3 regions of the Paenibacillus sp. NPDC056722 genome follow, and region 3 is predicted to be linked to each of the others. Evidence: riboswitches for the same ligand, from Rfam matches in the RefSeq annotation. Region 3 holds a riboswitch; each other region holds the start of a gene.
What was found. Region 3 has a riboswitch for thiamine pyrophosphate ahead of ACFRAM_RS12710 (ABC transporter ATP-binding protein). Riboswitches for the same ligand answer to the same signal wherever they lie in the genome.
Positions count from the first base shown of each region.

Region 1: linked by a shared signal. The riboswitch ahead of ACFRAM_RS06755 (thiamine phosphate synthase) and the one ahead of ACFRAM_RS12710 (ABC transporter ATP-binding protein) in region 3 are both predicted to bind thiamine pyrophosphate.
Region 2: linked by a shared signal. The riboswitch ahead of thiC (phosphomethylpyrimidine synthase ThiC) and the one ahead of ACFRAM_RS12710 (ABC transporter ATP-binding protein) in region 3 are both predicted to bind thiamine pyrophosphate.

Region 1 is NZ_JBHTYV010000002.1:504,991-514,705, forward strand. Features, by position in the region: gene ACFRAM_RS06715 (peptidase U32 family protein) at 1-957, opposite strand, end outside; gene ACFRAM_RS06720 (peptidase U32 family protein) at 1,002-1,934, opposite strand; gene mltG (endolytic transglycosylase MltG) at 2,033-3,082, opposite strand; gene ACFRAM_RS06730 (DUF1292 domain-containing protein) at 3,454-3,762, opposite strand; gene ACFRAM_RS06735 (DUF1292 domain-containing protein) at 3,755-4,063, opposite strand; gene ruvX (Holliday junction resolvase RuvX) at 4,075-4,491, opposite strand; gene ACFRAM_RS06745 (IreB family regulatory phosphoprotein) at 4,488-4,763, opposite strand; gene alaS (alanine--tRNA ligase) at 5,083-7,716, opposite strand; TPP riboswitch at 8,292-8,393, shown strand; gene ACFRAM_RS06755 (thiamine phosphate synthase) at 8,522-9,166, shown strand; gene thiS (sulfur carrier protein ThiS) at 9,171-9,374, shown strand; gene ACFRAM_RS06765 (ThiF family adenylyltransferase) at 9,379-9,715, shown strand, end outside.
Region 2 is NZ_JBHTYV010000009.1:193,197-202,911, forward strand. Features, by position in the region: gene ACFRAM_RS20880 (winged helix-turn-helix transcriptional regulator) at 1-50, shown strand, start outside; gene ACFRAM_RS20885 (class I SAM-dependent methyltransferase) at 139-981, shown strand; gene ACFRAM_RS20890 (hypothetical protein) at 978-1,559, shown strand; gene ACFRAM_RS20895 (aminoglycoside phosphotransferase family protein) at 1,577-2,506, shown strand; gene ACFRAM_RS20900 (HEAT repeat domain-containing protein) at 2,602-3,039, shown strand; TPP riboswitch at 3,199-3,305, shown strand; gene thiC (phosphomethylpyrimidine synthase ThiC) at 3,421-5,214, shown strand; gene ACFRAM_RS20910 (hypothetical protein) at 5,301-5,885, shown strand; gene ACFRAM_RS20915 (hypothetical protein) at 5,957-6,316, opposite strand; gene ACFRAM_RS20920 (acetate--CoA ligase) at 6,392-7,936, opposite strand; gene ACFRAM_RS20925 (stalk domain-containing protein) at 8,486-9,208, shown strand; gene ACFRAM_RS20930 (DUF4023 family protein) at 9,337-9,465, opposite strand; gene ACFRAM_RS20935 (NosD domain-containing protein) at 9,702-9,715, shown strand, end outside.
Region 3 is NZ_JBHTYV010000004.1:272,984-282,698, forward strand. Features, by position in the region: gene ACFRAM_RS12690 (TetR/AcrR family transcriptional regulator) at 27-668, shown strand; gene ACFRAM_RS12695 (hypothetical protein) at 1,286-1,783, opposite strand; gene ACFRAM_RS12700 (hypothetical protein) at 1,824-2,207, opposite strand; gene ACFRAM_RS12705 (hypothetical protein) at 2,256-2,744, opposite strand; TPP riboswitch at 2,850-2,956, shown strand; gene ACFRAM_RS12710 (ABC transporter ATP-binding protein) at 3,019-3,828, shown strand; gene ACFRAM_RS12715 (ABC transporter permease) at 3,809-4,585, shown strand; gene ACFRAM_RS12720 (ABC transporter substrate-binding protein) at 4,582-5,616, shown strand; gene thiM (hydroxyethylthiazole kinase) at 5,686-6,477, shown strand; gene thiD (bifunctional hydroxymethylpyrimidine kinase/phosphomethylpyrimidine kinase) at 6,535-7,350, shown strand; gene thiE (thiamine phosphate synthase) at 7,347-8,018, shown strand; gene ACFRAM_RS12740 (pseudouridine synthase) at 8,111-8,815, opposite strand; gene ACFRAM_RS12745 (DUF3934 domain-containing protein) at 8,859-9,059, opposite strand; gene asd (aspartate-semialdehyde dehydrogenase) at 9,201-9,715, opposite strand, start outside.

The sequences.
Region 1 (9,715 bases), on a different contig from region 3:
CAGCACATAGCCTTCAGGATCAGCCATATAAGCATCAATGGCTTTGCGGTACGCATTAACTACTGTAGCCACATAGTGAATGGATTTCATCCGGCCCTCAATCTTGAAGCTGTCAATGCCGACCTCGATCAGATCGGGAATGCTTTCCAGCATACACAGGTCTTTGGACCCCATGGTGAACGGATTGTCCTGTGGCTCATGCAGAGGAAGCTGGGTCACTCCTGGCAGCAGGCGTTCAGGTGACTGCATAGCTTCCGCCTGCTCTTCTTCAGACACCCAAGTTCCATCCGGACGCGCATCCTCGAACAGATCGTATTTCCAGCGGCAGGACTGGCAGCAGCCCCCCCGGTTAGAGTCCCGGTCCGTAAAGTGGTTGGACAACACACAACGACCGGAGTAGGAGGAACACATCGCACCATGAATAAAGCTCTCGATCTCAATATCTACATGCTTCTTAATCTCGGCGATCTCCTCCAGGCTTGTCTCCCGGCCCAGAACGACACGAGGTAGTCCTTCTTCCTTCCAGAAGGATACGGCTTGCCAGTTCAGAGTAGACTGTTGGGTGCTGAGATGCACCTCCAGGCCCGGAACCAGGCGGCGTGCCGTATCCACAATAGCCGGGTCGGCTACAATGATCGCGGCAATGCCGGCTTCATATAAATTACGCAGGTATTCTTCAATCCCTGCGACATCTTCATTGTGAGCATAGATGTTCGTTGCCACAAAGACCTTCGCGCCATATTTCTTGGCGAATTCTACACCTTCGCGCATTTCCTCAAAGCTGAAATTATCAGCATTGGAACGCAGGCCGTATTTTTGTCCGCCAATATAGACGGCATCTGCACCATAATGCACGGCGAATTTCAATTTTTCCAAATTGCCCGCCGGAGCCAGGAGCTCCGGTTTGTCCAGACGGTAACGTTTGCCCTTATGCTGCGGCTTGGTCATGGTACTCATTCCTGTTCTCCCCTCCATTTCCCCATTCTGCGGGGTCTATACGATTAATACACTTGCTCTTTATAAAAGAATCCGAAAGACAGTTCGCGCTCAGGGTCCTGCAGCTTACGAACCTCATCCAGCCATTCATCCTGGAAGGCATAGCCTTCAGGATCAGCCGCATACGCATCAATAGCTGTGCGGTAAGCTCGAACTACGGCAGCATTATAGACTGTCGGCTTCAGTAGCCCTTCAATCTTAAAGCTTTGCACGCCCGCTTCCATCATGATATGCAGGTCTTCCATAATGCAAATATCATCCGAACTCATAATATGAGTGCCGTTATCATCTTCGTAGATCGGGAAGATCTCACCCGGACGCTCCGCTTCGACCAGGAACAGACCGCGCTCCTTGCCCATGCTTCCGCCATCCGTTGGGCGTCCTTGGTGGGCCATATAGCTAGCTACGAGCTTGCGCTTGGAATGGTAAATGTTGGTCATTCCATGCACCTGAACCTGGGCCTCTATTTCCAGCAGCGGCACCATCTCCGTAATCTCGTCCATGTTCAGCTCACGGGCGAGCACAACGCGGGATGCGCCTTTGCGTCCCCAATAGTTAGACGTAGCGTAGTTGGTGGAAGTCATCTCCGCGTTCCAGTGCAGCTTGAGACCAGGCGCCTCCTGCTTCACGGCAGCCAGCACGGCCGGGTCACCAAATTCAACAGCGTCAACGCCCAGCTCGCCTATAGCCTTTACATAGGCTGGCAGCTCATCAAGCAGACTATTGGGCATCAGACCGCCCAGCCCCGCAACGACTTTGCAGCCCCGCGCATGAGCCATCTCTATAACTGCCTTGGTGTCCTCTAGCGTGAAATGCCCAGCCAGCCTCATGCCAAAGCGGTCATCCCCGATCAACAGCGCATCTGCACCTGCATCCAGCAAGGCTGCCGCTTCTTTAAGCGATGCTGCCGTCGCCAGCAGCTCCGGTTTTTTGTTCATTGATAATCCTCCTACGTCTGTCACAGCTTACAAGCCGGTGATGTCCCTGCGGCGCCTTGACCAGGCCCACAGTCTGCACCACTCTCCATTGTAATGCGTTACTGCGAAGTTTGTTTACTTTTTTGAATATTGGCTAAATGTTCCTTATATGTCTTGGCAAAAAGATGACCCTTACTGCCATCCTTCTTCGTGACATAGAAATAATAATCGGAAGCTTGCGGCTCCAGCGCCGCCTGAATCGACGGCAGACCAGGGTTGCAGATCGGTCCCGGCGGAAGTCCTGCATTCTTGTAAGTATTATAAGGACTCTCAATCTCAAGATCCTTGTAGAGCAGCCTTTCTTTTGGTTGATCTAGCAGATATTGAACCGTGGCATCAATCTCCAGCTTCTGTCCCTTTTTCAGCCGATTATAGATTACTCCCGCCACCAATGGACGTTCTGTATCGACTACAACCTCACGCTCCACCAGTGAAGCGACGGTCAGCAGCTCATGCAGACTGAGGCCTCTTGCCTTGAGTTTTTCGTGCCAATTCGGAATGGTATCAAGCTTCTTGACCAGTTGTTCCAGCATCGCTTCCAGAATTTCCTGCGGCGTGCTGTCCTTTGGCAGCTCATAAGTCTCCGGGAAAAGGTACCCCTCCAGACGATGACGCAGCTCCGGCTCTTGCGGAATGCCAAGAACATCAGCCTCTTTCAGCGCCTTGCCGGAATTCATAAGATCCACAAAGACACCCGAATCCAGCTTAGAGGCAGTAGCCAGCTTGTCAGCCACCTGCTCTGCCGTGTATCCTTCGGGAATGGTGAACATCAGGGTCTCTTCTTTGACAACATCGCCGGCATTCAGCCGTGCAATGAGCTCATCATAAGTATCGCCTGGTTTTGCCACATAGGTGCCAGCCTTGAATTTCGAGCCTTCCTTGGTCCATTTCAGATATCCTTTAAAGAAAAGACTGTTACGGATAATCCCATTCTTCTCAAGCAGGTCAGCAATTCCAGCGCTGCCCGTGCCTTTCTCAATTGTGAACGTTACGGGCTGCCCGGCAGGAGCTACCGGCTGCATCCCGTTCCAAATGTACCATGCTCCTCCAGCTCCTGCTGCAATCAGGAGAATTAGGATCAGTAGCACAGTGCGGACTGCGGATTTCAATGGATCTCCTCACTTTCCGACTATAAAGTATAGAATTGTATCGTCCCAAATTCAACCTATAATTTTATGGCTCTATGCCAAAATCAGTGGTTGACGCTGCATGGAGGCGCTACAGGTCTAGAGGGTTCTTCCGATCGCTATTAAAGCCTGGTTTCTGGATTATACAAGGAATTATAGGTTGAAATCGGGCTTTAAAGGCGAACACTACCGTTTCTCCAGAATCCCTCTGGCCCTCCGCTTAACGCCAGCGTATAATCCACCTCTGATTTTTAAATAGAGCCATTTAAATTAAGGCTTTCCATGCAAAAAGAGCGCGGAATACTCCGCCCTCCTTCATGCCAACTGTAAATGTAACGTACGCTGATCTTGTCCTATTCCAAATCCTCATCTGGAAAAGTTAGCTCATCGTACAGCTCTGAAATATCTTCCCATTCTTCATCGTCGACGATGCTTTCCAATTCAGGAAGCCCGTCAGGCGAGACTACAATCCGAAGAATATCATATTCTCCGTTCTTGCCGGAACCCTCCAGCACCGCGTAACCGCGGCCACCGACTTCAAACTCCGCAATAATATCGTAAACGGAAGATTTGCCTTGCTCATCTTCCAGCTCTACAGTCTCTCCGTACGCATCTTTAAGACGGGAAGTCCATACCGCTTGATCAGCGGACAACTCAGTCATTCTCTGCTCCCCCGTCCAGCTCGTCGACCAGGGTATTGAACGTCTCTTCGACGATCGCCCACTCCTCGTCATTCTCGATCATGAACAGCTGCAGATCATCGCCGTCTTCCTCATAGCGGAAGGCGTACACTTCGTCGGACTCTTCGTCTTCGGAATCCAGCGGAACTACCATCATGTACTTGGCATCCGAACCGTCAACCTCAAACTTCATGATGACCTCGAATTCCTCTTCATTACCTTCCTCATCGGGAATATAGATAATTTCCGGTTCTTCTTCTTGGCCAATATGTTCGTTTGTCATATGCGCACCCCTCACCTTTTACTGTTAGCATCCAAAAAATTTTGCAAAATCAGGGCTGCGGCCATTTTGTCCACAATCCCTTTGCGCTTCTTTCGGCTGACGTCCCCTTCAATCAGCACCCGCTCGGCGGATACCGTCGTCAGACGCTCATCCCAAAGGTGTACGGGCATTTCCAATTGTTCCCGAAGCTTGTCAGCGAACTCTATGCAGATTTCACCACGGGGACCTACGGTGCCGTTCATGTTCTTCGGCAGCCCAACCACGATTTCTCCGATCTCATGCTCCTTGACGAGTTCGCGGATGCGTTCGAACTCTCTTCCGTCTCCGCGCCGCTCAATGGTCTCCAGAGATTGTGCCGTCCAGCCGAAAATATCACTCGCGGCGACGCCGATTCTACGGTCGCCATAATCCAAACCTAGCTTCTTCATTTGGCGTTATCCACCTGATGATTGGCTAGATAGAACCGCACCAGTTCCTCAATCAGCTCATCACGTTCTTTTCTCCGGACCAAACTTCTAGCATTGTTGTGACGGGGAATATAGGCCGGATCTCCGGAAAGAAGATACCCTACGATCTGGTTGATCGGATGATATTCCTTCTCTACAAGCGCATTGTACACCGCAAGCAGAATTTCCTCGGGAGAAGCTTCCTTCTCATCGCCCTTCACATTGAATTTAACCGTTTTGTCCATGGAGTCCATATGTGACACCTTCCTTCTGCAAATCACCTGTAGCAGGCGGCTTCGCAAACTCGCTGCTGTACAGCTTACTTGCTGCCCTCATCATAACATATTCATGCCCCAACAAGAAAATCCTGCCTGGATATAACGCTTTTTTGGCATTTCATCTACAAAAAACGTGAAATTTTTGGTCTTTAAGCTATTGCCAAAACCACATTTCGCCTAAATCAGATGGCCCGGCCACGAAGCAGCGGTACTGAGAGGAAAGACTCAGTACCGCTGTCTGTCTTCGCAAATGCAATTTGGGCTTCGGGCCTTTGGACCGGGTTCGCTCTCTAGCTTATCCTAGCGCCGCTACCAATTCTTCAGCTTTCGCCAAAGCCTCGCCCAGCTTCGAAGCATCCTTACCGCCGGCTTGCGCCATATCCGGACGTCCGCCGCCGCCGCCGCCGCATACTGCAGCAACTTCCTTCACCAGCTTGCCGGCATGATAGCCGCGCTTCACCAGCTCTTGAGGTACGGCTACGACAAAGTTCACTTTATCGTCCATGGCTGCGCCCAGAACAAGCACTGCGTCAGGCAGCTTGCTCTTCAGCTCGTCGGCTGTGGAACGCAGGGCATCCATGCTGCCTGCTTGCACAGATACAGCCAGTAGTTGCGTTCCGCTGCCAACCGTCTTCACGCTGCCAGTCAGCTCCGCTGCAAACGTAGCGCTCAGCTTGGATTGCAGGGACTCGTTCTCACGCGACAGCTCGCGTACTTGACCATGCAGAGCTTCAATCCGCTTCGGCACATCGTTCAGGGAAGACTTCAGCAGTCCAGCCGATTGCTTGAGCAGATCCAGCTGGCTCTCAGTGAACTGGTATGCATAACGTCCAGTTACAGCCTCAATCCGGCGTACACCGGAGCCGATGCCGCTCTCGCTAAGCAGCTTGAAGATTCCAATCTGCGAAGTATTGCTGACGTGGCAGCCACCACACAGCTCCAAGCTGTAGTCGCCAACCTGCACCACGCGGACGATATTACCATATTTTTCCCCGAACAATGCCATAGCTCCCATTGCCTTGGCTTCGTCAATCGGCTTGTTCTCAATCACTACATCCAGACCGCGCCAGATTTGCTCATTCACACGGTGCTCAATTTCACTGAGCTCTTCCGGCGTAATGGCGCCGAAGTGTGAGAAGTCAAAGCGCAGACGTCCACCTTCTACCAAAGAACCTGCCTGATTAACATGTCCGCCCAGCACTTCCTTAAGCGCTTTGTGCAGCAAGTGAGTCGCAGTATGGTTCTTCACGATGTCCTCACGCTCGGCACGGTTTACCTCGGCACGAACGGTATCTCCTACGCGCAGCTCTCCAGCTTCTACTGTTACCAGGTGTACATGCTGACCATGTGGCGCCTTGAACAATCCCTTGACTTTAGCGGTTACGGAACCGCCGCTCAGCACACCAGTGTCGCTCACTTGACCGCCACTTTCCGCATAGAACGGAGTAGTATCCAGAATGACCTGAGCTTCTGTGCCTTCGCCTGCGATGTCTGCCAACTCGTTATCGACAACGATCGCAACAATTTTGGATTCAGTTACCGAGTCATTATAACCAACAAATTCGCTTTTAACCGTCAGTTCAGAAAGGGCTCCGCCTTGAATTTTCATGCTGCCGCCATCTTGGCGTGCAGCTCTTGCACGGTCACGTTGCTCCTGCATCGCTGCATCAAAGCCCTCGCGGTCCACCGTCAAGCCCTGCTCAGCAGCGAAATCTTCTGTCAGGTCGAACGGGAAGCCGTAAGTATCATACAACTTGAACGCGTCTTTCCCGGCAATAACACCAGCGCTGCTCTCTTTGGCTTTGCTGCTGATTTCGCTCAGAATAGCCAGACCGTCGGATAGCGTCTCGTGGAAACGTTCCTCTTCTGTACGGATGATCTTCGCAATATATTCGCGGTTCTCCACAACGGACGGGTAGTACACGCCCATAATTTCGCCTACTGTTTCAGTCAGCTCATGCAGGAATGGACGATCCAGACCCAGGGTCTTTCCGTAACGGACTGCGCGGCGGAGCAAACGACGAATAATGTAGCCACGACCTTCATTAGAAGGAAGTACGCCGTCGCCCACAGCGAAAGTAACTGTACGCACATGGTCGGCGATGACTTTAAGTGCAATATCCTGCTCCAAGCTATCCTTATAAGTTACACCAGCAAGTTGTGCTGTCTTCTGAATAATCGGCTGGAACAAGTCAGTGTCGAAGTTGGAATCTACATCTTGCAGGATCGAAGCAAAACGTTCCAGACCTGCGCCTGTATCAATATTCTTGTTAGGAAGCGGTGTATAGCTGCCGTCTTTATTATGGTTGAACTGGGAGAATACCAGGTTCCAGACTTCCAGCCAACGCTCATTTTCCCCGCCTGGATACATTTCAGGGTCACTCAGGTCATTGCCGTAAGCTTCACCACGGTCATAGAAAATTTCCGAGCAAGGACCGCATGGGCCTTCGCCGATATCCCAGAAGTTCTCGTCACCCAGCTTAATGATGCGTTCAGCAGGCAAGCCCACTTTTTCATTCCACAGTTTGAAAGCTTCTTCGTCCTCGGCATATACAGTTACGGAGATGCGGTTTGGATCAAAGCCGATCCACTCTTTGCCCGTCAGGAATTCCCAAGCCCAGGTAATCGCTTCTTCCTTGAAATAGTCGCCGATGGAGAAGTTACCCAGCATCTCGAAGAACGTATGGTGACGACGTGTCTTGCCGACGTTCTCGATATCGTTGGTACGGATACACTTCTGGGAGTTGGTCAGACGCGGATTCTCCGGAATCTCACGGCCATCAAAATACGCCTTCAGCGGCGCCATCCCGGCATTAATCCACAGCAGCGATGGATCGTTGTGAGGTACGAGCGAAGCGCTCGGCTCGATTTTGTGGCTTTTACTTTCGAAAAATTGCAGCCATTTGGAACGGATTTCACTTGCTTTCATGATATACAGCCCCCGTCTTATGCTTAATTTTGAGATCACGGTTATTTCCGAAAAACAAATGGAAAACAAAAAAACGCCCCTGAAAATTCAGGGACGATTAGATCGCGGTACCACCCTGGTTATCGCCTTATCCCGTTGTAGCAGGAGAATTGCAGACGATCGCCTTGTCGCGGCTGTTAACGGGAACCCCCGGCGGACTTGTACCCGCACTCCGAAATTAGCTTTCCACCGGCCTGTCTCCAGGGTTCTCACAGCCATTACGACAATCTTCGTAAAGGAACCCGTTCTCTGTGCAAGCCATCTTCCGGTGTACTCCATTTCATCAACGTTTTACACATTTGCTTTTTAACATTTCAAGTATATCCACAGCCCCGATTCCTGTCAATCTAACCCGCACATATTCCGCATCTTGTCACCGAGATTCTAATTTACACATTATTCACAATTAATATTTGCTCAATATGGATGTTAATACATCTCCATCAATGTTACCTCCGTTTAAAACAAGCGCCATGCCAATCCCCAATTGTATCTCCCTGAATAATCGTGTATAGTGACATTAACAATCTCATACGAACCGACACTAGGGGAGCCGCGAGGCTGAGACGAATGTAACATTCGGACCCTTTGAACCTGATCTGGTTAATACCAGCGTAGGGAAGTGCGCGTTAAGAGTCCGGTCTTGCCTATTTTGTGGCTTGTTTTCCGTTGTCATGCTTAGCCGTCTTCCGATCAGGAAGGCGGCTTTTTTGTGCTCTATTCGATGGAGATTAACACCAATACACAATCGGGAGAGATTCCTTTTATGAAAAAACGACTTCCCGCCGTTAGCGGCCCTGAACTGCATCTGATCTCCCCGGAAGGAATACCGCTCGCCGATTGGCTGCGACTTTCTCTAGCCGTTCTCCCCTACGTTGACTATTTCCACCTGCGGAATAGACAGCTTACCGCCAAAGCGCTACTCGAAGCCATAAATCAAATGCAGCAAGCAGGCATTCCTATTGAATCCATCGTGATCAACGACCGGCTGGATGTCGCGCTCGCCTCAGGAGCGGGCGGTGTACAGCTTGCAGGACACAGTTTACCTGTAGCTGCCGCACAGTCTCTAGCCCAAGGACTAAGAGTCGGGTGCTCCATCCATTCACCAGAAGAAGCAGTCGACGCGGCAAGTGAAGGAGCAGATTACTGCCTTTTAGGCCATGTCTATGAATCTACTAGTAAGCCTGATCTGCCCCCCCGTGGGCTGGACATCCTCGAAGTAACTGCAGCCAGGTGCCCTGTTCCGGTCATTGCCATCGGAGGAATTCATCCGGGCAATGCCGGAGCAGTCATCAGGCGCGGTGCAGGGGGGATTGCCATACTATCCGGAATTAGCAGTCCAGCAGATCCAGCGGCACAAGCAGAAGCTTACCGCGCAGCCATTCAGACTGCATGGCTTGAGAGGAGGTGAAAATATGCAGGTCCAACTTAACGGAAAAATGACTCTCCTAAGCGAGCATTGCATTACTATTGCCGATGTTTTGGCAGAATCGCCCTGGAGCGGACGGCGAATTCTTGTGGAAATTAACGGTGAAGTCGTGCCGAGGGAAGCTTATGGCCGTACCTCACTCTCTGAAGGTGACCAGATAGAGTTTGTACATTTTGTAGGAGGAGGCTGAGAGAATGGCTTTGACTGCGGCAGAACAAGAGCGGTACAGCCGTCAGGTACGTTTTCATGGCATAGGTTCGGAAGGTCAGGACAGATTGGCCCGCTCCAGTGTGCTTGTTCTGGGTGCAGGCGCACTGGGGTCTGCTATTGCCGAGACGCTGGTCCGTGCCGGGGTAGGCCGAATACGAATCGTCGACCGGGATTATGTGGAATGGAGCAATTTGCAGCGTCAGAATTTGTACAGTGAAGCCGATGCGGAGCAGAGACTACCTAAAGCAATCGCAGCCGCACAAAGATTACGAAGCGTGAACTCGTCTGTGACCGTGGAAGGGATAGTAGCCGATGCTGCCG
Region 2 (9,715 bases), on a different contig from region 3:
GGGGAGAGAATCATAGGGAACGAAATAAGCCAACGGAACGGATCTGTTAATGATAGATAGAAGAATAGGCAGGAGGGCTCTGGAGTCGGGAGAATGACTTTCGGGGCCTTTTTTGGGAGCTAATGATAGAGGTGACTGATGATTGAGACAATTGTAGACAGTATGGGAGTCAGCGGGGAAGGTGCCGCTATTCAGAGGATTCAAACGGCGCACCGCCTGAAGCTGATTCAATTCTGGGAGATCCCGCAAGGCGCCAAGGTGCTTGAGATTGGCTGCGGCCAAGGCGATACGACTGCGGCACTGGCGTACACCGTTGGCGCTTCTGGACGTGTTCACGGGATAGATATTGCTTCCCCTGATTATGGCTCACCGCTCACCCTGGGCGAGGCTTGCAGCAGGCTCATGGCGTCTGAGCTTGGGAGACAGATCCAGATCCAATTTGAGACAGATATTCTGTCGCCGGAGGTGGATTTTTCGGAAGGAGCCTTTGATTATATTGTGTTTGCCCATTGTGCATGGTACTTTCAATCCGCTGAGCAATTAAGGAAGACTCTGTCCAAAATCAGACCATGGGGCAAAAAGCTATGTCTGGCCGAATGGGATATTCGTGTATCCATTCCTGAACAGCTCGCCCATTACAACGCGGTCATGATTCAGGCCCAGTGTGAAGCCTTCAAGCAGAGCAGTCTGTCCAATGTGAGAACGCTGTTCTCTCCGCTGGACCTGAAAGAGATCGCCCGAAGCGCTGGCTGGCACGTTGAACAGGAGACTTCGGTGTATTCCCCTGACCTGCAGGATGGAGAGTGGGAAGTGGCTATGACCTTGGAGATGTACCCTGAGGAGATTGCAGCGATCACTGAGATTCCCGGAAAGTTCAAGGAACTGATGCTGTCGCAAATCGGGCAGTTGAAGGAACGGGCTGAAATGGGAAAAGTTAAACCGTTGTCTGTATTTACTTTTACGGCAGGAGGAACCTCATGACTCAATTCCATTACATCGGCTCACCGGTGGAGCTGCCGCTCGGCGAGAGGGGAAGCGTACTGTCTTCCAAAACGCGCAGCGAAATGTTAGCCTCCCCGGAATATCAAGCGAAGCGCGAGGAGCTTAAGCAACAGGGCATGGTTCCACTGGAGGAAATTTTCGATCTGTCCCATCTGCGGGACGAGGACTGTCTCGTATATGATACGGAAGAAGATGCCGGGGGTATATATATTGAAGCGCTGGGCTACTGGAATGAGGAGATCCGCAAGCATTTTCAGAGCCCTTATATATACAAAATCTCTCCGAATTGGGGTAGTTTCACGGCAAAACCAGCAGATCAGGAGACTCGCCCAGATTCAGAGAACGCCTCACTTAAATGCTGCCGGGAATTGTTCAAGCTGATGCAGGATTTTGGCGTACCTGGTTCTGTATTCGAGCTATACAGCTGCTGGGCGGACGAGGAGGGTGACCTGCGCAATAAGAAGTATGACCGTGTAATTGATCTCTCTACATTTAGCCTGGAGCAGGGATTTGACTTGCTGGAAAAAGAATATATTGTGGTGAATCTTCCTACGTAGATACAGGAGGGATGCAGGTGGAGCGGTTGTTGGGTATTCCCGGCGCGAGCGCATGGACGAAGATAGAGCCTGTCCTCAAGGGCTGGTCTAATGATAAAAAGTATTATATCGAGGACACCGGCGGCCGCAAGCTTCTGCTGCGGGTGTCGGACGGGAAGAATCATGCACAGAAGCAAGCGGAGTATGAAATGATTCGGATGGTCAATAAGCTCGACTTTCCCATGTCGCGGGCAGTAGATTTCGGCGCATGGGGTGAAGGAGCGGAGCGCAGTACATATATGCTTTTGACTTGGGTGTATGGCCAGCCGCTGGAGGACTGCCTGCTGTCTTTGGCAGAAGAACAACAGTATGCACTTGGTGTTGAAGCCGGAAGAATCCTCAAGCAGATTCATGCGATTCCGAACAACTGTGACCTGGCAGATTGGGAAAGTAGAATGCAGGCCAAGATATTACAGAGAGTGCAGGAGTATGAGAAGGACTGCCCCTTCCGGGTTGCAGGTGACGTGATGGCGATTGCTTTTGTCAGGGAGCATATCGGGGCGATTTCTCAAGTGGAAAAAGTGTATCAGCACGGCGACTTCCATATCGGAAATCATATTTACACAAGTGAGGGCCGGATTGGCGTCATCGACTTCAATCGCTGGGATAACGGCGATTATGCTGAAGAATTTTACAAGCTGCAAGCATTCGACCGGGAGCGTAGTATTGCTTTTACACGAGGGAAGCTGGATGGTTATTTCGGCGGGCCTCCCCCTGAGGATTTCTGGATCAGACACGCCTTGTATGTGGCCTATACTTCGCTCTATTCAATCCAATGGGCGATTCCGTTCGGAACGGCTGATATTGAGGGGATGCAGGCGCGCTGCCGGATGGCGTTCGAGGACTATGATCACTTTCAAAGATTGGTCCCGCATTGGTATGCGGAAGGAAGAGCCCGGGGACGGTAAGACGGGATAATTATTTGTTTGTCCAAAAGATTGATATTGGGGACAGCGGTACGGTAGAATTGGTACAGATTGATTATAGAAGGGAATTGTGACTTTTGAACAACGAAGAAGTGCAGCAAGAGCTGCCGGAAAATTATGAGCAGTTAAAGAAGGAAGCGGGTCGTTCCGCGGATTGGAAAGCCCGCCTGGCGGCAGTGGAGGAGCTTGGCCTTACACCGCATAAGCAGGTTATTGATATTTTGAAGCGTTTGGTGGAGAACGATCCTGTATATACCGTACAAGAGGCGGCTTACCGTGCGCTGGTGGCTTTTGGTGAAGAGGTTCAGGAACCGTCCAAGAACAAACCTGAACTATTTAAGGGCTTATCCAAGATTCTGCTGAGAATCAAGAAGAGTCTGCCGAAAGACCATTCATATGAGGACTTCAAAGAGAAGTTCAAGAAGATGAGAATCGACATTTACGACGCTTACGAAGGTGAAAAAGGCGCCGATTTTGACCAATGGCTGGAGAGCAAATGGCAATCGGCTAAATAGTTTTATGCAGGAACTAACCCTCTCTGACAGGAGAGGGTTTTTGGCGTTATCCGTCTGCTGGCTGGTTATCCGCTCTTAGCACAAAACATCCGGCCTTATGGCGGCAGCGGGTGTTGACGAATTCCAATTATACCGTTAACTTATATATTAACTAAATAAGATAACCACTAGGGGAGCCTGAATGGGCTGAGACGGGAAAATTGCATTCCCGGACCCTTGAACCTGATCTGGATCATACCAGCGTAGGAAAGTGGAGACGGGACTTTTTTTCTGTATAGCTATGTCTTTTTGCTGGCTGTTCATGGATAAAGCCGCTCCACATGGAGCGGCTTTTTTGGCGCTTGTCTTATTTATATCCCATAGTACAGGAGGATGCATAAGATGGCACATGAACACGAGCAGGACAAGAAACGAGAGTATGATAAGGTGGACCTTTCAGCTTTTCCGGGTAGTCGCAAGGTGTATGTGGAAGGGCAACATCCCGATATCCGGGTACCCATGCGGGAGATTGAGCTCAGCCGCACCGAGGGTATTGCCGGCGAAATGGAGAATGTCCCTGTACGTGTCTATGATACTAGCGGACCTTATACAGACAGCGAGATTGAGACCGACATTCGTCAGGGGCTGCTGCCTCACCGTAAGTTATGGATTGAGCAGCGTGGGGATGCCGAATGGTATCAGGGACGGACTATTAAACCAGAAGATAACGGACATGCGATGGGAAAATCGGCCGTGGAGGCGTTCCCGGGATTGCAACGGCACCCGCTTCGGGCAAAAGCTGGCCGGAATGTTACACAGCTGCACTACGCGCGAAAAGGTATCATCACTTCTGAGATGGAGTATATATCCATTCGGGAGAATGTTAGTCCTGAATTCGTTAGGGATGAGGTAGCGAGCGGACGCGCCATTATTCCAGCTAATATTAATCACCCGGAAAGTGAGCCGATGATTATCGGGCGCAACTTCCTTGTGAAGATCAACGCGAATATTGGGAACTCTGCTGTATCCTCTTCCATCGAGGAAGAAGTGGAGAAAATGAGGTGGGCCACCCGCTGGGGTGCTGACAACATTATGGATCTCTCTACCGGCAAAAATATTCATCATACCCGGGAATGGATTATCCGCAATTCTCCAGTGCCGATCGGTACTGTGCCGATCTATCAGGCTTTGGAAAAGGTGAATGGAAAAGCAGAGGATCTGACGTGGGAAGTTTACCGTGATACGCTGATTGAGCAGGCGGAACAGGGTGTGGATTATTTTACAATTCATGCTGGGGTGCTGCTTCGTTACATCCCCCTGACAGCCGGACGAATGACGGGTATTGTCTCCCGTGGCGGGTCGATTATGGCGGCCTGGTGTCTGGCCCATCATCAAGAGAACTTCCTTTACACGCATTTCGAGGAGATTTGTGAAATTATGAAGGCCTATGATGTCGCCTTCTCTCTGGGAGACGGGCTGCGGCCGGGATCTATCGCTGATGCCAATGACGAGGCCCAGTTCGCGGAGCTGGAGACGCTGGGTGAACTGACGACATTGGCTTGGAAGCATGATGTTCAGGTCATGGTGGAGGGTCCGGGCCATGTGCCGATGCATCTGATCAAGGAGAATATGGACAAGCAGCTTGAGCATTGTCATGGAGCGCCTTTTTATACGCTGGGTCCCTTAACCACGGACATTGCACCGGGCTATGACCATATTACTTCCGCTATCGGGGCAGCCATGATCGGCTGGTTCGGGACGGCGATGTTATGCTATGTCACGCCCAAGGAGCATTTGGGACTGCCGAACAAGAACGACGTGCGGGAAGGTGTGATTGCTTACAAAATTGCTGCCCACGCCGCTGATCTGGCCAAAGGCCATCCAGGTGCCCAAGAGCGGGATAACGCGCTGTCCAAAGCACGCTTTGAGTTCCGTTGGCGGGATCAGTTCCATCTGTCGCTCGATCCTGAGAGGGCACTGGAGTATCATGATGAGACGCTGCCAGCGGAAGGCGCCAAGACGGCCCATTTCTGCTCCATGTGCGGCCCGAAATTCTGCAGTATGCGTATTTCTCACGATATTCGCAACTCTGGAAGAGTGCAGGATGATCCCATGCAGGAGCAGGAAGCCATCGTTGCTGGGATGCGCGAGAAATCTGCTGAGTTCAGAGTGGGCGGCAGCCAGATATATCAATAGAGGTGACGTCAGGAGTTGCATCGGCAGGCACATTGGGGATAATAGAGAGTAGATAACACTACCCTACAGATGCAAAGGATGAAGACATGTCAGTTCAAAATTTAACGCGAAAGTTTCAGGAGTACCTTCAATTATCGGACAGTCTACGGCCCGGATACTCTGCCAGCCTGGGAACGGGACAAGCGGAGAGCGAGGCGGGAATAGCGGCAATTGTGCCTGAACTGCCAGAACTGTTAGCGGCCATATATAATACAGTATCAGGTACAAGCAGCGAGGAAGAGGAACCAAGTCTTATTGAGTTTGTGCCGGGATACCGCCTGATTCACAGAGACGAATATGAGCAGGAGATGAAGGTGCTGGCAGGGATACTGGCAGATAAAGGCCATCCGGTAGAGGGAATAGCTCTGCCCCTCCTGACCAATTATGGAAGTGATTTCATCTGCTACTATCGATCTGCAGATGGTACAGAGCGGATTTGCGATCTGCTTCACGACTTTGGAGATTTAGTGGTAATGTATGATTCTCCTGCTATGTTCCTGGAGACGCTTAGCGAGTTCTACCGCCAAGAAGTGTATTTCCTCGATGAAGACGGTTATCTAGACTGCGATCTGATCAGGGAAGGCGAGGTAGGAGCGGAAATGAATCCAGATGCCTCCTATTGGTCGGAGTAGCGGAGGACAAGTAGTTTTCCTATGTTTACAGAGAAAAAGCAGCCCGATGGGGCTGCTTTTTTTATAATGATTCAAGTCTGCTCTGCGGCTTGTACCCATACCAGATAGAATATTTTGTCGTTATCGACGTATTCTTCATCTGCAAAAACCTTTCGATCTCCAAAGCCGGCCGTATTAGCCCGAACTAATTCAAACAGTAGAGCATAGGCCAGTTTGGAATCGGTCGTTCTATATCCGTCATAGTCGTATCCGATTTTATTATACGCGTCGCTTGATACCCATTCGTAGGCTTCACGGGTCGTCTCAAACTCCATTTCTTCGTTGTACCAGCGTATAGCCGGGTCTATTCTAAGAGGAGTTCTAGTCTCCCGGGTTTTCAAGAAAAAAACTTCCTGATGCGTACCCTCATTGAGATCTTCGTTCGTCCCCATTCCAAGCCACCTCTCTTTCCATAATTCATTGTATAGAAAGAAAATAAAGAATAGACATTATTCAGACATTCTCACTTACTCCGCAGCGCTCTGCTCCTGCTGGCGCAGTTCCACCCGCCGGATTTTTCCGGAGGCTGTCTTGGGCAGGTCGGTGACAAATTCGATTTTGCGCGGATATTTGTAAGGGGCGGTGATCTCCTTGACATGGGTCTGGAGTTCCTTAACCAATCCGTCTGTGCCCTCATGTTCATCCTTGAGTACGATAAAGGCTTTGACTACATGGCCGCGAATCTCATCAGGACTAGCGACAACGGCACATTCCTTGACAGCGGCATGCTTCATAAGTGCATCCTCTACTTCAAAAGGGCCAATCGTATAGCCCGAGCTGATGATGATGTCATCGCCACGGCCTTCGAACCAGAAATATCCGTCCTCGTCCTTGCGCGCCCGGTCTCCGGTGACAAAGTACTCACCATGCGAGGCGTTGGCCTTACGGTCAGGGTCCTTGTAGTAGGTTTTGAACAAGGCTGGCATGCTGAGATGCACGGCAATATCTCCAACAATTCCCGGCGGCAGCGGAATACCATCTTCGTCAATAACCTCTACGAGGCCCGGCGCGATGGATTGACCCATGGAGCCAATTCGGACAGGCTTGTCCTTCAGCGCAGCAATAATCAGTGTGCTTTCGGTCTGGCCATAGCCGTCACGAATCGTGATATCGAAGTGCCGCTGGAAGGTATGAATGACTTCCTGATTCAGCGGTTCACCAGCGGAGACGGCGCAGCGGAGCTGAGACAGATCGTAGTGCTCCAGCCCTTCTGTCTTGGCCATCAGGCGGTATTCTGTCGGCGTACAGCACAAGACCTGAATGGCATGATCCTGTAGCAGCTGCAAATAACGCTTCGGCCCAAAAGTGCCATGGTAAACAAAACCGGTTGCCCCGTTGCCTAGTACGGACAGGAAGGGGCTCCAGATCCACTTTTGCCAGCCCGGCGCGGCGGTTGCCCAGACAGTATCCGACTCGCGAATGTCGAGCCAAAGCGAGGACGTAATTCTCAAGTGGGCATAACCCCAACCGTGACTGTGCACGACTGCCTTGGGATTGCCAGTTGTACCGGAGGTGTAAGCCAATATAGCGATATCGTCCCGATGGCTGGCCGCTGCCGGATAGACATCCGGTTGACCGACCATGAGGCCCTCCAGATGTACCCAGCCAGTGGCCTCTTCCTGATACTCAGTCGTTCCGGTCACGGCCAGTCGGTAATCAAGGGCAGGCAGATCGTCAGCGATGAGATCTACTTCATTAGTAGTATCGGACCAGGCGATTACAGCTCTGGCTTCCGAGTGCCGCAGCCGATAGGATAGATCCTTGGCGCGCAGCATCTCAGATGAAGGGATGACAGCTAGTCCCAGCTTCAGACAGGCCAAATAGATTACATAAGCAATGATTTTTCTTGGAACCATAACGAGTACGCGGTCTCCCTGGTGAAGACCTAGATTCGACAATCCTCCAGCAAGGCGGTTGGCCTGCTTGCGCAGTTCCCCGTAAGTGATTTCCTCGTAGTCTCCGTTTTCACTAAGCCATTTCAGTGCTATTTTTTCCGGGGGATGGTGTTCCATTTCCGAAGTCAAATTATACGTTTCAGGTGCGATCCAATGTGGATTGTTCAAGTTGAACCCTCTCCTAATGAATAGAATGTGTGCAGCAGATTCACTAAGTATATCACGATATCTTAAATTCCAGATGCTGGAATCATCCTCTCCTGGCTTGTTTAAGGAGGATATTTTGTGACTATATAAGACGAACAAAAGAAAGTAACAAAAAGCGAGAAGGAACGAAGGGGAATGGTTGGAACTGTAGGAGCGAAGCGCTCGCCTGAAAGCTTTCAGTAGGAAAGCTAGCATCGGAAGCATAGACTATCGCCAGATTTCAACCGCTAAAAGCGGCTTATAAATAAGAAATCTGGGAAAAAGAGCGACCGGAAGTCCAAACATTCACCGTAGTGACGACCGAGTCTTACGTGCGGATCTTAAGTTAAGCTTAAATAGTCTTACGCTCCACCGTGAAATACTTCTTTACATCATGGATACAGTTTAGAAACAACTCCTTGGTTTAATAAGACTAAGAAATGCAGAACAACAAATCAATCTTCAAGGAGACGATATCAAATGAAAAGCAAAAAAATGATCATAGCAACAATGGTGTTCGGAATGGCAGTGACAGGATCAGCAGGGGTATATGCAGGAACGAATTTAGAAAAGATCAGCGCGTACCTTAATCATGGCCTTGGCTTCAAAGTCAACGGATCTGCTTATACACCGGTTGATGGCAACGGCAACAAGCTGGCACCAATTACGTACAAGGATACAACTTACCTGCCGGTTCGGGCGTTGGCGGATGCACTGAAAGTGCCAGTTACTTTTGACGGTAAAACCAATCAGGTCATCATAGGCAAAAATGACGGCGGTTCTGCACCAAGCAATGGTGGATCGACTACCCAGCTGTCGGCGATTCAATACACCGCTGCGCAAAAAGAAGCCATTCAGAAGGCCTTTGCCCAGTTTAAAGGTTTTGAGACGGCTTATGCCCCAACACAAATGACCAAAGGCGATGCCTTCGATAAAGTAGCTGCCTCCGATGACGGCGTGAGCTTCCTGTTCAAGCATATGAGAATCGTGATTTCGGCTAGAGATTATTCAGGCGGTTATGCCAGCCAAGCAGTTCAACTGTCCAATGGCGTTAAAGCCAAATGGTACAGTCCTTCCAGCGACACACAACTGCTGGGCTTCAACCTGAATGACCGAGTGGTAACAATCAGTTCCCCAGATAAGAGCCTCACCAAAGCACAATTGGAGAAAGTGGCTGTAGGCGTTGCAAAACTAAGCAAATAATACGATTAAGCTTCACCCCATAAAAGATTCAGCCCATAAAACAGCCCGGCATATCCCTTCACGGATAGCCGGGCTGTTATGAGTATTCGGGAAGGCTGTAGTCCAACTACTGCACTCCCCGAATACTTTTATTTTTTGGTACTATGCTGCTTGTTGGGTAGCTTTGCTTCAGGACTGCCTTGTCCCCGGTGCTTGCTTTTCTCCGCTTTTTTCTGCGTGTCATGCAGCTTTTCCACATACTCGTGGGTATCATCCATCGGTCCTTGCGCCTCCTCACCTTGATAAACTTGCTGTTACTGTAACCAGATCGGCTGCAAAACATACATATCACACGTTAGACACACTCTCTCTGTAAATATAGCTACATCGGGCCATAGGGAAATAGTGTCTGCTTAGGTATACTATGGGCTGAACCGGAAACGCTTTATTCTGTGCAACAATTGTGCAGGTTTTTTATTTTCCAGACGGAGCTAAGGAGTGTACCGAAGTCCAAATGATGAAATATAG
Region 3 (9,715 bases):
TACGCTGCAACCAAAAGGAGCCCCGTATGAAAAAAACAGAGAAAGCTTCGCTTGCCCCAATAGACCCTGCAAACCAACAAACAATTGATCCTTATCATGAACGCATATTGAATGCAGCCCGAGAACTTTTCAAAGCGTCAGGCCTGGAAAATGTCAGCATGTACAGCATTGCCAAGCAGGCCGGCATCGGCCAAGGCTCCCTTTACCGCCGTTTTACTGACAAAGGTGAGATTTGCTCAGCCCTTCTGCGGGACAGCACGGGTCGTTTCTTGACTGAACTAGAGCGGGAAGCACAGAGCTCAAACGCAGACGATCCGGCACTTCAGCGTCTTCAGAACAGCATCGAGCAGGTGGTCGATTTCATTGATCAGCATGCGGAGCTGCTGCACCTGATCAAATCTGAGTTTGTGGGCAAGAAGCAGCTCACCCAATTCGAGCACCCTTTTTTCCGACGGGTAAATGTTATCTTCACAGAATTGCTATCACAAGCTGCCGGGAATGGTGAGATCGTGGACATTGACCCGCATTTTACCGTGACTGCGCTCCTGTCCGTGCTGAGCCCCGATCTTTATCTCTACCAGCAGAAGGCGCACCAATCTACCAAAGAGGATATTACTCAGGGGATACTTACCTTGTTCATTGACGGGCTTGTCAGAAAAAAAGGGTGATATATGGAGTGAAATTAAGATTCAAACTGGGGATCAGGCGTTATTCTAGTGAAGTTAAGGCTTAGTTTAGTCCGCAACTCTCCTATTCTCTGCACCATACTTCTTAACAAAGAAAAATGGATCTGCCTCCTCAACTAACAGCATTTTTGTACCTTATTCTTCTTAAATAGAGGTAAATTAGGTAAATAAGAGCATTTTTGTACCTTATTTTAAAAAAAAGTACACTAAACGGCCTATTGTGGAAGAATTAACATACAAAATTGTCCTTAATTACCGTTGACCCTATAGCTGAGGAAGACTTAGGGTACAAAAATGCCGTTAATTGCACATCGGTAATAATTTCTGAGCTTTGTGTGTTACTTTAATGCGTTCTATGTAAGCAGCTTTTTTAATCTCCTGAAGTTCTGCGAAGCCGCAACTGCTGAATCAGAAGCGCTAATGCTGAAAAAACCTCCGGTTCCGCGCATGTGCGCGAAGCTGGAGGTTTATTACAGTATCACCGGTTAATCATCTTAAAACACCAAAAATATTGCTTATACAAGCATCTTTTTTGTCGACGTACGATCATTGCTTCTAGTCTTTTCAGCTCTTCTAGCGTATTAGTCCTTCTTGCTGCTCTAATTATTTCTTATGTATAAGTTTACCTCTCTTGCTATTTGATTAAATGTTCTGTAGTCTTCTGAAAAACTATAGATCGGCCATGATAAATCAAAGTTTCCAACGACTACTGTCATCGCTTCAACAAAATAGATATTATAAAAGCATTCTTCTCGAGCTATCTGTTTTATAATATCCATCAATTCATCACTTTCTTCTATTTTGAAAATGTTCTCATGGCTATCCCGTCCTCCAATAATTGGACATCTCTTAACAAATATCCGGCCTGGGATGCTTTGTACACATCGCCGAAAGTAATTTTCAAATTTATTTTCATTCCTGCTAATAAGCTCCGAGCTTAATATCGATGCCGCTTCCTCTTCAGATAGGCGCTTAGCGTGTACATCTAATAATCCTATATATCTAAAAATAGAACCAGGATTGCCATACTCTTCAACATCCAATCTTCCGAATAAATCAAGGATATTTAACATTTCCGCTTCAGATGCTCTTTGCACTTTATTACTCCTTTTGAAGGTCAAACACCTCTTATTCCCTCTAAACATTTGTTACATTTATTACTGTTTTTGTTCTCTTATAGTACGTTATTTCAATATCTTTATCCTTCTCAAGTTCTCTCATTTGTCTGCTAGTTATATTAAACTTTTTTACCCTACCATTTGATATTTTTAAAACAACTTTATTACCATTTACAGTGGTCAATCGACCTTGTAATGTTATAATGTCCTGCTTCGCTAAATCTAAGATTATCACAACCGCAAGAAACACAAACATTGGTATGGGTAGGGACACTAAAGTTAACACCCAAGCTGGGCCCTCTTGCACAATATTTAGCAACAACTGTATCGATGAAGTTATGATAAACACTATCGAGATAAACAAAAATACTTTTAAAGTTGACTTCGCAGTCCTTTCTTTCATCTTGACGCTCCTTTCATTACAGCGTTGTTATCAGACACGACTAACAGTTTAAAGAGAGCCGGAAATATCTTCGTCTTCTGATCCTTCACCTAGTGGTAATGATGCTTTAAGTAATTCGCCTTGGCTATCCAATTGACGCAAAAATGCATTCACAGTATCAACATCTATCCTTTGCACTATTATCATGTGTCCTATATGAATCCCTGGTAATTCTGGTGCTGCTAGTCTAGCAAAATGCTGCTTTAATTTTTCCGGTGTCGTAATGATGCACCAACGTTTTACCCGATCATTAAATGTTAATGTAATTTCAATGAACTCCAATGTTTCAACATCATCATCGAATTTCCATTCAGTCAATATAAGCACTTCTTCGTCAGTAAAATTAAAGTAATACTTGCTGATCCAAACGCTTCTTCCGTGGTCTCCGACGATTCTAATTTTTTCTTCTTTTTCGGCTAGTATTTCATATTTCTTCCCCTTGGTTAGCGCATGTTCATAATTTCCGATACTGCTACAGATTGCTTTGTCTAGTTCCAATGAGATCACCCTAGTTGAATGAATTTAATATGCCCTGCTATTTACAATACTATAAAATATGGTATATTTATAACCGAATTATGAAACTTGATAGCGATAAAAGTATTTTTTCACTAGGGGAGCCTGAATTGGCTGAGACGAAAGCGGTAAGCTTCGGACCCTTGGAACCTGATCTGGATCATACCAGCGGAGGGAAGTGGAACTGAAATTCGGGTATTGCATGGCACTTCTTTTTGCAAACTTAAATTTTAGGCCCCTTTATTTCCGCCGGGAGATGAAGGGGTCTTTTTATCGTGCTAAGGAGGTTACGCGGATTACGGAAATCATCTCTGTACACAATTTATCCTACGCCTATGCCAAATCCGCAGATGCACCGGTGCTGTCAGATATATCCTTAGCGGTTCACCAAGGTGAGTTCGTTTCTGTTGTTGGAACCAGCGGATGCGGAAAAAGCACGCTTTTCAAAATTATCGCCGGATTGCTGGAGCCGAGCAGCGGGGATCTGCGTCTTCACGGAATTTCCGCAACCGCCAAGCGGTTGGGCCAGGTCGCTTATATGCCTCAGCAGGATCTGCTGCTACCCTGGAGGACGGTTCTGGAGAATTGCCTGCTTCCTTGGGAAATCAAGCGGAGCCGTAGCAAAGCCGAGGTTACTAGTCAGGTAATTGAATTGCTGGAGCGTTTAGGTCTGGCCGGTATTGAAAACTCGTTCCCCGATGAACTATCAGGCGGAATGCGGCAGCGGGTAGCTTTTCTCCGAACGCTCATTACGGGGGGCGACCTGTTGCTGCTAGACGAACCTTTTGGGGCACTCGATCACATGACCAAACGGGAAATGCATAGCTGGTTGCTGGAGATTTTGGATGAGCTGGACAAGACAATTCTCTTCATTACGCATGATCTGGAGGAGGCTGTGCTGCTTAGTGACCGCATCTATCTCTTACCTGGACGCGCTGGAGGAAGTGTAGAGGAAATACTCGTGGATCTCCCTAGGCCCCGGCATAGCAAAATGAATTATGAACCGCGGTTTATAGAGCTGCGGGCTGAACTGGAGCGCAAATTGTATGATAACCCGGCTGTTTAGAAAAAACTTGCAGAATTACGCACCTTTCCTTGTTCTGCTGCTGTTTATTCTCGGTCTATGGGAGATGCTGGCGCGGATAGGAGTCCTTCCACCTTTCATTCTCCCAGGGCCTCTGTCGATAGGAACCGCTCTGGTTGAAAACAGTAAAATATTGTTCGGGCTGCATTTGCCCGCTACGTTGCAAGAGGTACTGCTTGGTTACGCCTTGTCCGTTACCTGTGGCACCTTGCTGGGACTTGGCATGCACGCGTGGCGTCCGCTGGAAAAGGCACTTTATCCCTTTATTATCATCAGCCAGACTATTCCGCTCATCGCGCTTTCTCCTGTCTTTATTATGTGGTTCGGATACACGCTGTGGAGCAAGGTGGCTGTGGTATTCCTGACTGCCTTTTTCCCAGTCGTGGTTGGCGCTTATGATGGGCTACAGCAGAAGAATCACGCTTATGAGGACCTGCTCCGCACCATGGGCGCCAGCACCCGCCAAATCCTGCTCAAGACACGGATTCCGCTGGCTCTGCCCTCTTACTTCTCCGGCCTCAAGCTGTCGATGGTCTACTGCGTGATCGGGGCAACGATTGGCGAATGGCTAGGCGGCAGCAAGGGACTTGGATATTTTAGCCGCAGGATGGCAGGGAATTTGCAAAGCAAAGAAATGTTTGCCGCAGTGGTCCTGCTGTCCGCGATGGGCGTTGGCTTATTTCTGATTATCGCTATGATCGAAAAGATTATTTTCAAGAAAAGAGGATTTCACAAATGATTACAAGACATCACAGATTCAAAAAAATTGTTCCGCTGCTGTTGCTTGCAATGACAGTGTTGCTTGCGAGTGGTTGCGGCGAAGCAGCAAAGTCTGGAAGCTCAGGAAGCCAAACCGGAGAAGCGTCCGGCAAGCCGCATAAGCTTACGTTGATGCTGGACTGGTATCCGAATGCAGTTCATTCCTTCCTTTACGCCGCTCAGGAGAACGGGTATTTTGCCGAAGAGGGGCTTGATGTGGACATTCAAATGCCTGCTGACAGCAATGATGCGTTGAAGCTCGTAGCTGCCAACAAGATTGATCTCGCGCTGAGTTACCAGCCACAGGTGCTGATGGCACGCGGGGAACAGATCCCTGTCCTCTCCATTGCGGCGATTGTTAGACATCCCTTGAACCATCTGATGGTTCCAGCCGATTCCGCTGTGAAGACGCCTGCTGACCTGGCTGGCAAAACCGTAGGCTATTCCTCCATCCCGCTCTATGAAGCCATGGTGAAAACGATGGTCCGTAGCAGCGGCGGTGATCCAGAATCCTTAAAGCTCGTGGATATTGGCTTCAACCTCGTTCCGGCCCTCTCCACAGGGCAGACTGATGCCATCATTGGAGGTTTTATCAATCATGAGCAGCTGATTCTGGAAAAAGAGGGACATCCAGTGACCTCCCTTAACCCAACGGATTATGGAGTTCCAGATTATTATGAGCTTGTACTGGTAGCCAGCCAACAAGGAATGCAGAATTCTCAGGCTTATTTCAAAAAATTCCTGACCGCTGCCGCCAAAGGTCAAAAGTTCGTCGAGGAACATCCGGAGGAAGCGCTGGCCCTTCTGTTCAAGCATGAAGATCAGAGCTCCCCGCTTGACAAAGATATCGAGAAAAAAAGTCTGGAAGTTCTGCTTCCACTAATGGATGCGGGAAAAGAACCGTTTGGTTATCAGGATCCGGCTTCGTGGAACAAGGTACAACAATGGTTAAAGGAAAACGGTCTGCTGACAGCTGAAACAGCGCCGGAAGAAGCATTTATCAATCTGTAAGGCCAGATGAACAATAGGTAGATTATTTAGTACCGCGTTACAAATCCAATATTCCCGGGAGGCAATCCAATGACTTATTTGTCCAAGGTAAGGGAGCAGAATCCGCTGATTCACAATATCACTAATATTGTCGTAACCAATTTCACGGCCAATGGACTGTTGGCTCTCGGCGCATCCCCGTTCATGGCGGACTCCCAAGAAGAAGTTGCCGATGTGGCCCAAATGGCCGCCTCTGTTGTACTGAATATCGGCACGCTGAACGAACAGGTTATCCGGTCGATGATTCTGGCAGGACAGTCCGCCAATGTCCATGGTACGCCTGTAGTGCTTGACCCGGTCGGCGCCGGGGCTACGTCTTACCGGACGGAGATCGTCCAGAAGCTAGTCGGTGCAATCTCCCTGACGGCGCTGCGCGGCAATGTCGCCGAGGTGGCTAATGTCGCCGGGGAGCAGTGGGCCATTAAGGGCGTGGATGCTGGCGCAGGTGACGGTGATGCGGTAGGGCTGGCACAAAAAGCTGCGCGTAAGCTGGGCTGCATCGTGATCGTCACCGGCAAAGAGGACATTATTACTGATGGCGTAACGACTTACATTGCTGCCAACGGTCACCCCATTCTGACCAAGGTCACTGGGACCGGATGCCTGCTCAGTGCCGTAACCGGAGCTTTCCTGGCTGTCGGCGCAGATTCACCGCTGGAGGCTGTAGCCGAAGCGATTTCTTTCTATGGCGTAGCCGCGGAAATCGCCGAGGAGCGGACGCGTGGACAGGGTCCGGGCAGCTTTCAAATCGAATTCCTGAACCAGCTTTCGCTGGTTACATCAGAAATTTATCAAAAGAGATCGCTGATTAAAAAAGTATAATTCTGGAACTAAAGCTTCAAATACATCAAGCAAGGTTTTTGCGGAAGGAGAATTTATATGAGCGTCTATCAAGCTCTGACGATAGCCGGTTCAGACAGCGGTGGCGGTGCAGGGATTCAAGCCGATCTGAAAACCTTTCAGGAGCTGGGCGTATACGGAATGTCCGCACTGACGGCAATAACCGCTCAGAACACACTCGGTGTGCAAGGCGTGTATCCCCTTGAACTGGAGGCAGTAACAAGACAACTGGATTCCATTGGAGAGGATTTGCAGCCAGGAGCCGTTAAGACCGGTATGCTGTTCAGCAGCGAAATCATCGGTATTGTCGCCGACAAGGTGGAAAAGTATGGCTGGAACCGACTTGTCGTTGATCCGGTGATGGTCGCCAAAGGCGGCTCGCCGTTGCTTCAGCAGGAAGCAGTTGCCGCCCTGATCACAAGGCTGCTGCCCTTGGCGTTCGTAACGACGCCCAATATCCCGGAAGCAGAGCTAATCACGGGCCACAGTATCACCAGCTTGCAGGACCGCGAGCAAGCCGCAAGTATTATTGCTGGCATGGGCTCACGCTATGTGATTCTAAAGGGCGGGCATGACGAGTCGACAGAGCAAGTAATTGATCTGCTCTACGATGGACATTCGTTCTTTTATATGGAAAATAAACGCGTGAACACCCCTCATACGCATGGAACGGGCTGCACGTACTCTGCAGCATTAGCTGCGGAGCTCGCCAAAGGACAGTCTGTACAGGAAGCTATTCATACGGCCAGAGCCTTTATTCAGGCGGCTATTGAAGATGAGCTGGCCATTGGCGCGGGACATGGGCCGACGAACCATTTTGCCTATCAGAACAGAATGCGGGGTGATCGGGGATGAGTGTTGTGGACAGTCACAAGCTGCGAGAGCAGTTGAGCTTATACTTTATTATGGGTACCGCTAATTGCCGTAAGTCACCAGAAGAGACGCTGAAGGCAGCGATCAAGGGTGGCGCTACGATGTTTCAGTTCCGAGAAAAGGGTCCTTCCGCCCTCCACGGGCAAGCCCTTTTCGAGTTGGCAGGATCGCTCCAGACTTTGTGCCGGGTCGAGGGCGTTCCTTTTATCATCAATGACGATATTGAACTGGCTATTCAGCTCGATGCTGACGGGGTACATATCGGCCAGGAGGATGAGCCGGCGGCATCGATCCGGCAGCGTCTCGGGTCTGGCAAAATCATCGGCGTCTCCGCTCACAATCTAGCGGAAGTGCAGCAAGCTATCTCCGATGGTGCAGACTATCTTGGCATTGGCCCGGTCTACCCTACCCCTTCCAAAGATGACGCACGGGCTGTTCAAGGCACCAGACTCATCACGGAGATCAGGGAGAAGGGCATAGACATCCCGCTTGTAGGTATTGGTGGGATTACGGCAGCCAATACCGCACCGGTCATTGCTGCCGGCGCGGACGGCATTTCGGTGATCTCCGCTATTGCCGGAGCCGCAGACGCTACTGCTGCGGCGATAGAGTTTGTACAGGCTATAGAACGTGCGCATACAAGGCCGTAACTGTGTATTGACTAAGGGTAGAGTCAACACACACTAAACCTAATAAAAAAGGTGGTGTCCGCTAATCTGCGAGACACCACCTTTTTTTCATACTATTTTGCCGCTTCATCCAGCCTTGTCAGTAGGTTCTGGAGCTCTTCATCTGCCAGGTGGCGCCATTGCCCACGTTCCAGACCGTCCAGCGTAATGTTCATGATTCGAATGCGCTCCAGCTTCAATACCCTGTACCCTAACGCTTTGCACATTCTGCGAATCTGGAGATTGAGCCCTTGGGTAAGGATAATCCGAAATCTACATTCACTCTCCCGGTAGATCCGGCAGGGCTTGGTGATAACCCCTAGAATACCCACGCCGCTCGCCATGGCTTGCAGAAATTCATCTGTAACTGGATGGTCTACATCCACTACATATTCCTTCTCATGCCCATACTCCGAAGACATCATTTTATTCACGATATCCCCGTTGTTCGTCAATAAAATAAGTCCCTCCGACGCCTTGTCCAGTCTGCCGACTGCGAAAATCCGCGCGGGATAGTTGACGAAATCTATAATGTTGCCCTGAACCTCTCTAGCTGCCGTGCAAGTAATGCCGACGGGCTTGTTCAAGGCTAAATACACCGGTTCAGAACGCTCTTCCGGAAGGGCTTGACCGTCCACAAGCACTGTATCGCCAGGCTCTACTTCCGCACCTTCTTCGCAGACCCTACCGTTAATGCTGATCCGCCCAGCGGCAATCAAACGGTTGGTCTCCCTTCTGGAATAGACGCCAGACAGGCTTATGTACTTATTGATTCTCATACTAAACCTGCTCTCCCTGCTATGTGCAATGCCAGAAGCCGTCTTACCGGCTTCCTCCGCTCTTATTCGCGCCTGGTTTTACCGCACCACTCTTGGCACCAGCGGCTCCTTTGGCGTCAGGAGCACCGGAGGCACCGCCCTTCAAGAACTTGGGCTTTACTGGCTTTGCTGTCTTATTCCAGCGTGTCCACCCCTTGCTGCCTGTTCCACGACCTGTGCCGCCGCCCTTACTCTTTGCACCCATATGATCACTCCATTAGTATCTCTTTAGCACTTTTCACAGTTGTGCACCTGACTATCATACCATTACCTTCGCCAAAAATCCGAAAAAAAACACAAATCACCCGCCATCCAGAAGGAAGACGGGTGATTATAGTGTTATTTATTACGCTTTAGGCTGAATATAACCTTCCGCTTTGAGCAGTTCGGCGATCAGCACCGCACCGCCAGCTGCACCGCGCAGCGTGTTGTGGGACAGACCAACGAACTTGAAGTCATGCAGCGAATCTTCGCGCAGACGTCCAGTGGAAACACCCATGCCGTTCTCGATATCCCGGTCCAGCTTCGTCTGTGGACGGTTCTCTTCTTCGAAATAGGTGATGAATTGCTTCGGCGCGCTTGGCAGCTCAAGCTCCTGCGGACGGCCCTTAAAGTTCTTCCACAGCTCCAGGATCTCTTCCTTGGAAGGCGTCTTCTTGAAGGACACGAATACCGATGCCATATGGCCGTCAGCCACCGGCACACGAATACACTGGGAAGTGACTACAGGCGTGGAAGCTTTCACGATACCCTCTTCGGTCAGCTCGCCCCAGATCCGCAGCGGCTCTTGCTCACTCTTCTCTTCTTCGCCGCCAATGTAAGGAATCACGTTGTCGATCATCTCTGGCCAATCAGCAAATG